DNA from 2 places in the Gordonia sp. CNJ-863 genome. Region 2 is predicted to be linked to the other one. Evidence: predicted binding sites of a transcription regulator. Region 2 holds the regulator's gene; the other holds the start of a gene.
The links. The regulator LexA, encoded in region 2, represses DNA repair genes until DNA is damaged. The targets are predictions, from matches to a motif close to CGAACANNTGTTCG.
Positions count from the first base shown of each region.

Region 1: a site for LexA is predicted at 2,633-2,646, ahead of BJF87_RS02440 (HNH endonuclease signature motif containing protein). Genes of this name have one in related genera too.

Region 1 covers NZ_MKKG01000004.1:91,786-95,996, reverse strand. Annotated here, with positions in the region: gene BJF87_RS02455 (fused (3R)-hydroxyacyl-ACP dehydratase subunits HadA/HadB) at 1-423, opposite strand, end outside; gene BJF87_RS02450 (oxygenase MpaB family protein) at 507-1,778, opposite strand; gene BJF87_RS02445 (MBL fold metallo-hydrolase) at 1,918-2,565, shown strand; gene BJF87_RS02440 (HNH endonuclease signature motif containing protein) at 2,666-4,211, shown strand, end outside.
Region 2 covers NZ_MKKG01000022.1:335,959-340,169, reverse strand. Annotated here, with positions in the region: gene BJF87_RS13425 (putative PEP-binding protein) at 1-1,357, shown strand, start outside; gene lexA (transcriptional repressor LexA) at 1,335-2,042, opposite strand; gene BJF87_RS13415 (LysM peptidoglycan-binding domain-containing protein) at 2,280-2,816, shown strand; gene nrdR (transcriptional regulator NrdR) at 2,916-3,383, shown strand; gene hrpA (ATP-dependent RNA helicase HrpA) at 3,357-4,211, opposite strand, start outside.

The DNA.
Region 1 (4,211 bases), on a different contig from region 2:
GTCGGTCATGGTGTTGGTCACCGTGATCAGTTCGCGGCCCGCGACCTTGCGCACGCCCGACAGTTCGACGTCGGTGACGAGCTCGTCGCCGGCGACGATCGGCCGGTGCTGTTCGAAGGCCTGCTCGGTCTGCACGTAGGTGTCGTAGCCGACGATCACGGACTCGAACAGCTCGCGGTTCGCCGCCATCGCCGGGATGGAGGTGAACGTCAGCGGCGCGACGAGTCCCGAATACCCGAGTGCGGCAGCAGCTTCGGGCTCCCAGTGGGCGGGGTGGTAGTCCTGCACCGCGCGGGCGTACTCGCGGACCTTCTCGCGTCCCACCTCATAGGAGCCGTCGAGGACGTAGTAGTGGCCGACGCGCGTCTCGAGGTCTGGCGCCTCGCCGGCTGCCGTCGGTTCCGTGATCGGGGGTTGGGTCATTTTGACAACGCTAATCGCGCGGGTTCCGTCGGCAAAACCGTGGTCGGTGTCCTGTCACGTACTCGACCGTGTCGGATGGAAGGTCACCGTCGCAATCCCTTGCCGTGCGCGAACTCCGCGGGGCGTCCCGAGGACTGCCAGGCGTGCCAGTTCTCCCGGTGCCGGCACATCACCTTCTCGTGCAGCCGACGGAACGTCGGGGAGATCCGGCGCAGCGTCTCGACGAGCGTCACGGCCGGCAACCGCAGGAGGATCAGTGCGAGTCCCGGGATCGGGTTGGGCATGTCGTAGCGGAAGCGCGTCGTCGGCATCATGTAGATCGTCGAGTAGGCGGCGTACATCATGGCGTTGTACTTGCCGCGGATGCGCTCGAGGCCCGTCGCGCTCTCGTTGGCGAACGCGGCCGGGAACGATTCGATGAGTTCGGCGCCGTCGGCGCCGGCGTCGTAGCTGCGGGTGGTGTTGACGAGGGCCAGCAATCGCAGTGAGTCGGCGATGGTCTCGGGGAACCACTGGGTCCGCACGCCGAGGAGGTGCCCGAGGTAGCGCTGGTAGTGCAGCAGCACCCGGATCTCTCGGGGTGTGGTCTGGACCCCGGTCAGCCACAGCGCCGACGCCGGCACGACGCTGCCGCCGAGCAGGGTCAGCAGCTGATACGACTGGCTGATCGGCTCGCCCCACCGTTCGACGTCCCACTCGGGGTGCTTCGCGACGGTGCGTCGGACCCACACATGCATCACGCGGACCCGCATCGCCGTCGCCCGGCCGGCTGATCCCGGGGTGAGCAGCGCGCCGGGCTGGGACACGTCGATCCAGAAACGGGAGGTCTCCAGGAATCGGCGCAGCGCGTTGTCGCCGGCATATCCGCCTGCCAGTGACAACGGCTTGGCGACCGCGGCCTCGGTGTACATCTCGAGAGTGATCCCACCGGCGACACTGAACAGGCCGGTACCCCAGCGGCGCCAGATCGCCTCACCCTCGGCGATGAGATGCGGATCGACCCAGTCGGGAACGGTCTCGAACTCCTCGAACAGTTCGACGAGTGCGGGCGGCGGGTTCTCGACGCTGTCGAGTCCGTCGGTCAGGGCCTTGTCCAGCAGTGTGCGCGCGGCTTCGGGGCCGAGCGTGCCGTAGACCTCGTCGACGAACCGCTCGGCCACGGGATCGGTGCGGAACATGTCCTCGGCGAAGGTGTGCAGGTGTTCGGGCTCGGGGTAGAGGTCCTTGCCGGTGACCTTGCGGACGAGGGCGCGCGTACGCCGGAGCTTTCGGTTCGACATCGCGGCGTCGTAGCTGACGGCCCTCGGGAAGCCGGGGGCGTCGTCGATCGGTCGACTCGGCAGCACTGCGGACACGGGAACCCCCAACTGTTTGAGACGAATCGAATCATGTGTATCACTCGAGGGTTGACCAGCGCACGTTCGCCCTTGACCTGAAGTTCACTTGAAGTTGCACGGTGGGGGCGGAGCCGTCACCACTCAACGAGGAGATCCGATGCGACAGGTGCTACCCGACCTCTGGGAGACAACGACCGACAACCCGTTCCCCGGTCTCACCACCCATGCGTATCTGTGGACGTCCGACCGCAACGCGCTGTTCTACTCGATGGCATCGGACGCCGAGTTCGACGATCTGGAGAAGCTGGGCGGTGTCGACGACCAGTACCTGTCCCATCAGGACGAGGCCGGCCCGATTCTCGGTCGTGTCGAAGACCGGTTCGGGGCGACGCTGCACGCGCCCGCTCCCGAGGTCGAGCGGATCGGCCGCTTTGCGCGCGTGGACATCGCGGTCGCGGAACGGTACGTCGACGACAACGGGGTCGAGGTGATCCCGACTCCGGGGCACACGCCCGGCAGCACGTGCTACCTGGTGCCTGGTGATGACGGTCTTCGGTACCTTTTCACCGGGGACACCCTGTATCTGAGCGCATCCGGGGAATGGGCCGCCGGATACCTACCGTTCAGCAATGCGAATACCCTCGCGGAGAGCCTGCATCTGCTGGCGACCCTCGCTCCCGACGTGGTCATCTCGAGCGCATTCGCCGGGGAGTCGGCGGTGAATCAGGTTGCCGCGCAGGACTGGTCGGGCTACATCGAGCAGGCGCTCGAAAGATTGGCAATCGCGTCCGGAACAACACGTTGATGTGCGGGTGATCTGCTGGTGAAGCCTGTGGAGCTTTCCTGCGTGACGACGGATTCGTGTGTAACATCGAACATGCATTCGAACCGCGGAATCTTGGGGGGTGACCGTCGTGGCCGTTGCTGCAACTGTCGACGCCGCCGACCCGGCACCCTCTGACGCGGTCGCGATCATCGAGCAGATGCACGCCCTCACCGACCGGTTGCAGAATGTTGACCTCTCTCGATTGTCCGATGTCGAGGTCGACCAGGTGGCCGCCGAGAACGAGCGTCTGATCGCCCGCCTGACCTACGCCGGCAACCAGCAGATCGTCGAGGTCGAGAACCGCAGCCTGGCCCGAAAGACCGGTCACCGCAGCATCATCCAGTACATGCAACACCGCCTGCGGATCGCCTTCCCCGGCCGACGCCACGCCGAGGTGAAAGCCACCGCCACCTACACCGACCTCACCACCGGACAACCACTCGAACCCGAGCTGCCGACGCTCGCCCGAGAATTGGCCGACGGCCGGGTGGGGTCTGCCCACGTTCATGCGGTGATGGACGTCGTGGACCAGATCCCACATGCCGTCCCACACGATGTGCGCGCCGCCGCCGAGCAAACCCTGGCCGAATACGCCGCCACGCTCACGCCCGCCGAGATCGGTCAGGTCGGTGCCCGACTGCTGGCACACCTCGACCCCGACGGAACCCTCACCGACCACGACGACCGCGTACGCCGCCGCAACCTGCAGGTGAACCGGCAACGCGCCGACGGGACCTCCAAACTCATCGCCAACCTCACCCCTCTGGCGCGGGCGCGGATCATGACTTTCCTGGCCGTCTGGGCCCGACCGGGCATGAACAACCCCACCGATCCCGAATCGCCGTGCGGTTCGATCGAGGACGCCGACCCCGAGGTGGTCGCGGCAGCAGCCGACCGCGACCACCGCACCCCCGCACAGCGCAATCACGACGCCCTCAACGCACTGCTGGAAGCGGTGTTCGACGACGGAATGCTCGGCAAGACCCACCGAGGCCTGCCGGTCCAGCTGATCGCCAAAGCCGAGCTCGACGACCTCATCCGCGAAACCGGGTCCGCCACCAGCGCCGACGGCACCCTGATCCCCATCGCAGACCTCATCGCCATCGGCGCCGACGTGCAGCCCTGGTTGGCGGTGTTCAGAGACGCCACCGCGGTCCCGCTGTACTTCGGACGCGGCAAACGACTCGCCACCATGGAACAGCGGCTCGTCTCGTTTGCCAGACCTGACGGCGAGATGTGCTCCAACCCGGACTGCGACATGCCCACCACACACGTGGAAATGCATCACGCCCACACCGATTGGGGTGATGGCGGATTCACCGACATCGACAATCTCACTCCGGCCTGCACCCGCCACCACCACATGGTCGGTGACCAACCCGGTCAATACTCGACCCGGATGATCGCCGACGGCGCCGACGAAGGCAGATGTGTCTGGCAGTTGAACGCCGAACCAGGGGCGCCACCCAACCCCGAACGCATCAACCGGCGACCCGACATAGCCGGACGGTTCCGCGAAGTCCTCACCGACATTCGTGACGCCATCCACGGACAACTCGAACCGTTGTCCGTCGATGCACCACGCCCACAACTACGGCAGGTCATCGATCTGCAGGAGGCGTCAC
Region 2 (4,211 bases):
CGCCGTGTTCACCAAGCTCGGTGGGCTCATGGCCGAGCGCGTCACCGATCTCAACGACGTCCGCGACCGCGTCCTCGCCGAACTCCTGGGCCTCCCCGAGCCCGGCGTGCCCACGCCGGACGTGCCCTCGGTCCTCCTCGCCGACGACCTCGCGCCCGCCGACACCGCGGGGCTCGATCCCGCCACCACCATCGCGCTGGTTACCCGCCTGGGCGGGCCCACCAGCCACACCGCGATCATCGCCCGGCAGCTCGGCATCCCGTGTGTCGTCGCGGTCCCCGGTCTCGCCGGGATCGACTCGGGCACGGTGATACTCGTGGACGGCACGACAGGCGAGATCGTCGTGCAACCCGACAACGCCGCCGCGCGGGCCCGTGTCGACGAGTACACGCGTCAGGCCGCACGGGTCGCCGGCTGGTCGGGCCCGGGTCGCACCGCCGACGGTGTGGAGGTGGCGATCCTGGCCAACGTCGCCGACGGATCGTCGGCCCGTGCGGCCACCGATCATCCGGTGGAGGGCGTCGGACTGTTCCGCACCGAACTGGCCTTCCTCGAACGCGCCGACGAGCCGTCGGTGGAGGAACAGGCGGACATCTATCGCGAGGTGCTCGACGCGTTCGGCGGCCGCAGGGTCGTCATCCGTACGCTCGACGCCGGCTCGGACAAGCCGCTGCGCTTCGTGCACCAGCCCGAGGAGGCCAACCCGGCGCTCGGTGTGCGCGGCGACCGGATCGCCTTGGCACACCCCGAGATCCGTGCCCATCAGCTCGACGCGATCACACGCGCCGCGGAGGGTTCCGAGACGAGCCCCTGGGTCATGGCGCCGATGATCGCCTCACCGGCCGAGGCGGCCGCCTTCGCCGCTCAGGTACGGGAACGCGGACTGGTCGCCGGGGTGATGATCGAGGTCCCCGCCGCCGCGATCCTCGCGCCGGCGATCCTGGCCGAGGTCGACTTCGTCTCGATCGGCACCAACGACCTCACGCAGTACACGATGGCCGCCGACCGGATGTCGGCCGATCTCGCATCGCTGACCGATCCGTGGCAGCCGGCGGTCCTGCACCTCATCGCGACGGTCGCGCGGGCCGGACGGGATCAGGGGAAACCGGTGGGCGTGTGCGGCGAGGCCGCGGCGGACCCGATCCTCGCCTGTGTGCTCGTCGGGTTGGGTGTCACCTCGCTGTCGAGTGCTCCGGTGGCGGCCGCCGCGGTCGGTGCCCGCCTCGGCGGCGTCTCACGGTCGACCTGCGAAAACGCGGCGACAGCCGCGCTCGCCACCACCGATCCGGCTGCGGCGCGCGAGGCTGCCGCCGCGGTTCTCGAGAACGAAGAGGTCAGATACGCCGCATCACGGTGACGACCTTGCCGAGGATCACGGCCTCGTCGCCCGGGATCGGGTCGAACAGCTCGTTGTGCGGCATCAGCCAGACATGACCCTTCTGGCGTTTGAAGGTCTTGACCGTGGCCTCGCCGTCGATCATCGCGGCCACGATGTCGCCGTTGTCGGCCACGTTCTGCTGGCGGACGACCACCCAGTCGCCGTCGCAGATCGCGGCGTCGATCATCGACTCACCGACGACCTTCAGCAGGAACAGCGAACCCTCGCCGACGAGCTCGCGGGGGAGCGGGAAGACGTCCTCGACGGCTTCTTCCGCGAGGATCGGGCCGCCTGCGGCGATCCGGCCGAGCACCGGCACGAAGGTGGGCTCGGGTAGCGCACCACCGGTCGGTGAGGTGGGCGTCGGCGGCTCGCTCGGTGCGATGTTGACCGCTCGCGGACGATTCGCGTCGCGCTTGAGGAGGCCCTTGCGTTCGAGCGTCCGCAGTTGGTGGGCGACGGAGGAGGTCGACGTGAGACCCACCTCGTCACCGATCTCGCGGATGCTCGGCGGGTAACCGCGCTCGCGCACGGATCTGCGGATCACCTCGAGAACTCCGCGCTGCCGCGGCGTCAGCGAGGCCTCGGCCGCCGCCATGTCTGCCGGGGCGACGGGCTCGTCGGCGCCCCGCGCTCCGGTGCGCTTACCGCCGTCATCGCTCATGATCGGGTTCCTCTCGATTCCGAACGTGCTGGTAGATCGCTTGTCTGACGACGACCCTAGCCGAGAATGCCGACCGCATCAAACATTTGTTCGACGTGTTGCGAGACAAGTGTCGGAGTGCCGTGCTACAAATCGAACATCAGTGCATCGAACAGATGATCGACAATCGAACAGTTCGAACGCCGACGACGCAGTCGGAGCACGGACAAGCGTTCGACCGGAAACACGGAGGGCATCATGCGCACCGCCACTCTCATCGACCCCGACCGCTCCACCGATTCGGTCCGTGGTGACGTCCTGGAGCGTCCGCGCCCGATGCGCCGCGGCGACGGCCGCCGGCCCGTCGACGGGCGTCCGGTGCCGGAGTCGGCGGTCCGGGTCCGCCGGGTCGCCTCCACCCGGTGCGCCTCGCCGGTCGGTATGCGGGGTCGTGCACCGGTCGTACCCGTCTCGCGTGTTGCGCATACCGCGCCCTCGGCCGTCATCCGGCGGCGTCGGCGCACGGCGACGGCAATTCTCGCCGGCGTCGGGCTCGCTCTGGCCGTGTGGGTCATCGCGGTCGTCGGTCAGAACTACGCCGCGACGGTCACACCTTCTTCGGTCGGCACCGAGGTCGTACACGTGCGGTCGGGCGACTCGCTGAGCACCATCGCATCGCGCGTCGCCCCCGAGATGCCGCGTGAGGCGGTCGTCGACGAGATCATCCAGCTGAACGACCTCCCGTCGAGCGGGCTGCGCGTCGGTCAGCCGCTGCTCGCCCCCCGGTACCACTGAGCACGGGCGGTATCCTCGATGTCACAGGGACCGGCCGACTACCGGCCTGGCATGCGGCGCGGCTGCACCAGAGTGTCCCGTGACCTGCGTGAGGATACGATGCGCTGCCCCTTCTGCAAGAACGACGACACCAAGGTCATCGACTCGCGTGTCGCTGATGAGGGGCAGGCCATCCGGCGCCGCCGCTCCTGCGTGGAGTGCGGGCGACGCTTCTCGACCGTGGAGAGCGCGGTGCTCGCGGTGGTCAAACGCAACGGCGTCACCGAACCGTTCAGTCGCGAGAAGGTGATGAGGGGCGTCCGGCGCGCATGCCAGGGACGCCACGTCGCCGAGGACGCATTGGCGCAGCTCGCCCAGCAGGTCGAGGACACCGTACGTGCCAGTGGATCGGCCGAGATCCCCAGCAACGAGGTCGGTCTCGCGATCCTCAAGCCGCTGCGCGACCTCGACGAGGTCGCCTACCTGCGGTTCGCGTCGGTCTATCGCTCGTTCGACTCCGTCGAGGACTTCCAGCGCGAGATCGACGACCTCCGAGCCGCCTCAGCCGAGTCGGTCAAGAGTTCGTAGGACCCGCTTCTCCGACACCGGGTACGCGGTGCCGAGCCGTTCGGCGAACAATCCCACCCGCAGCTCCTCGACGAGCCACTGGGCCTCGTCGTTGACGTGCGCCTTCCGGTGGTCGGGCACCTGAGTCAGTCGTTGCGCCCACCGCTCGGTCACCCGGTCGACGACGGCTACTCCGGCCTGATCCCGGGCCGCCGATGCAGGGAGCGCCGACAGGCGGGCCTCGGCGGCCGCGAGGTAGCGCGGCACATTCTCCAGATGTCGTCGTGCGGTGGCGGCGACGAATCCGTCGAAGACGAGATTGTCCAGCTGTTCGGCGACGTCATCGGCCGCGAGTGAACCGGCATGTCGGTCGATCGCGGCACGGACCGGTGCCACCCAACCGAGGGATTCGACGGCGAGAGAGAAGTAGTCCGGTGCCGACTCGGTGATCCGTGGACGCAACTTCTCGGTGAGCACGCGGAATGTCTCGGGAGAGCGCACCGCCGACAGGGTGCCGGCGTCGAGGCCCGCCACGACATCGCGGATGGCGCGACGTGTGCAGTCGGCCAGCAACGCATCGAGATCCGGGTAGGGGCTCTGGCTCAGCGCGAGTCGACCCGCGGCCCCGAGGGAACCGGCCACGCGGCGGTGCAGGGGCGGGATCGCCAGGTCGAGGAGCGCGACGATTCCTCTCGCCGGCAATCGATCACGGGTCTGCTCCGACGCGGCGTCGATCACGACCACCCCGCGCGTGCGTCCGGCGTCGTCGGTGATCGCGTCGATGGTCGGGTAACGGGTGAGGCGTTGTCCGGCGATGTCGACGGTCCGCTGTGCGGCGAGAGTGCCGAT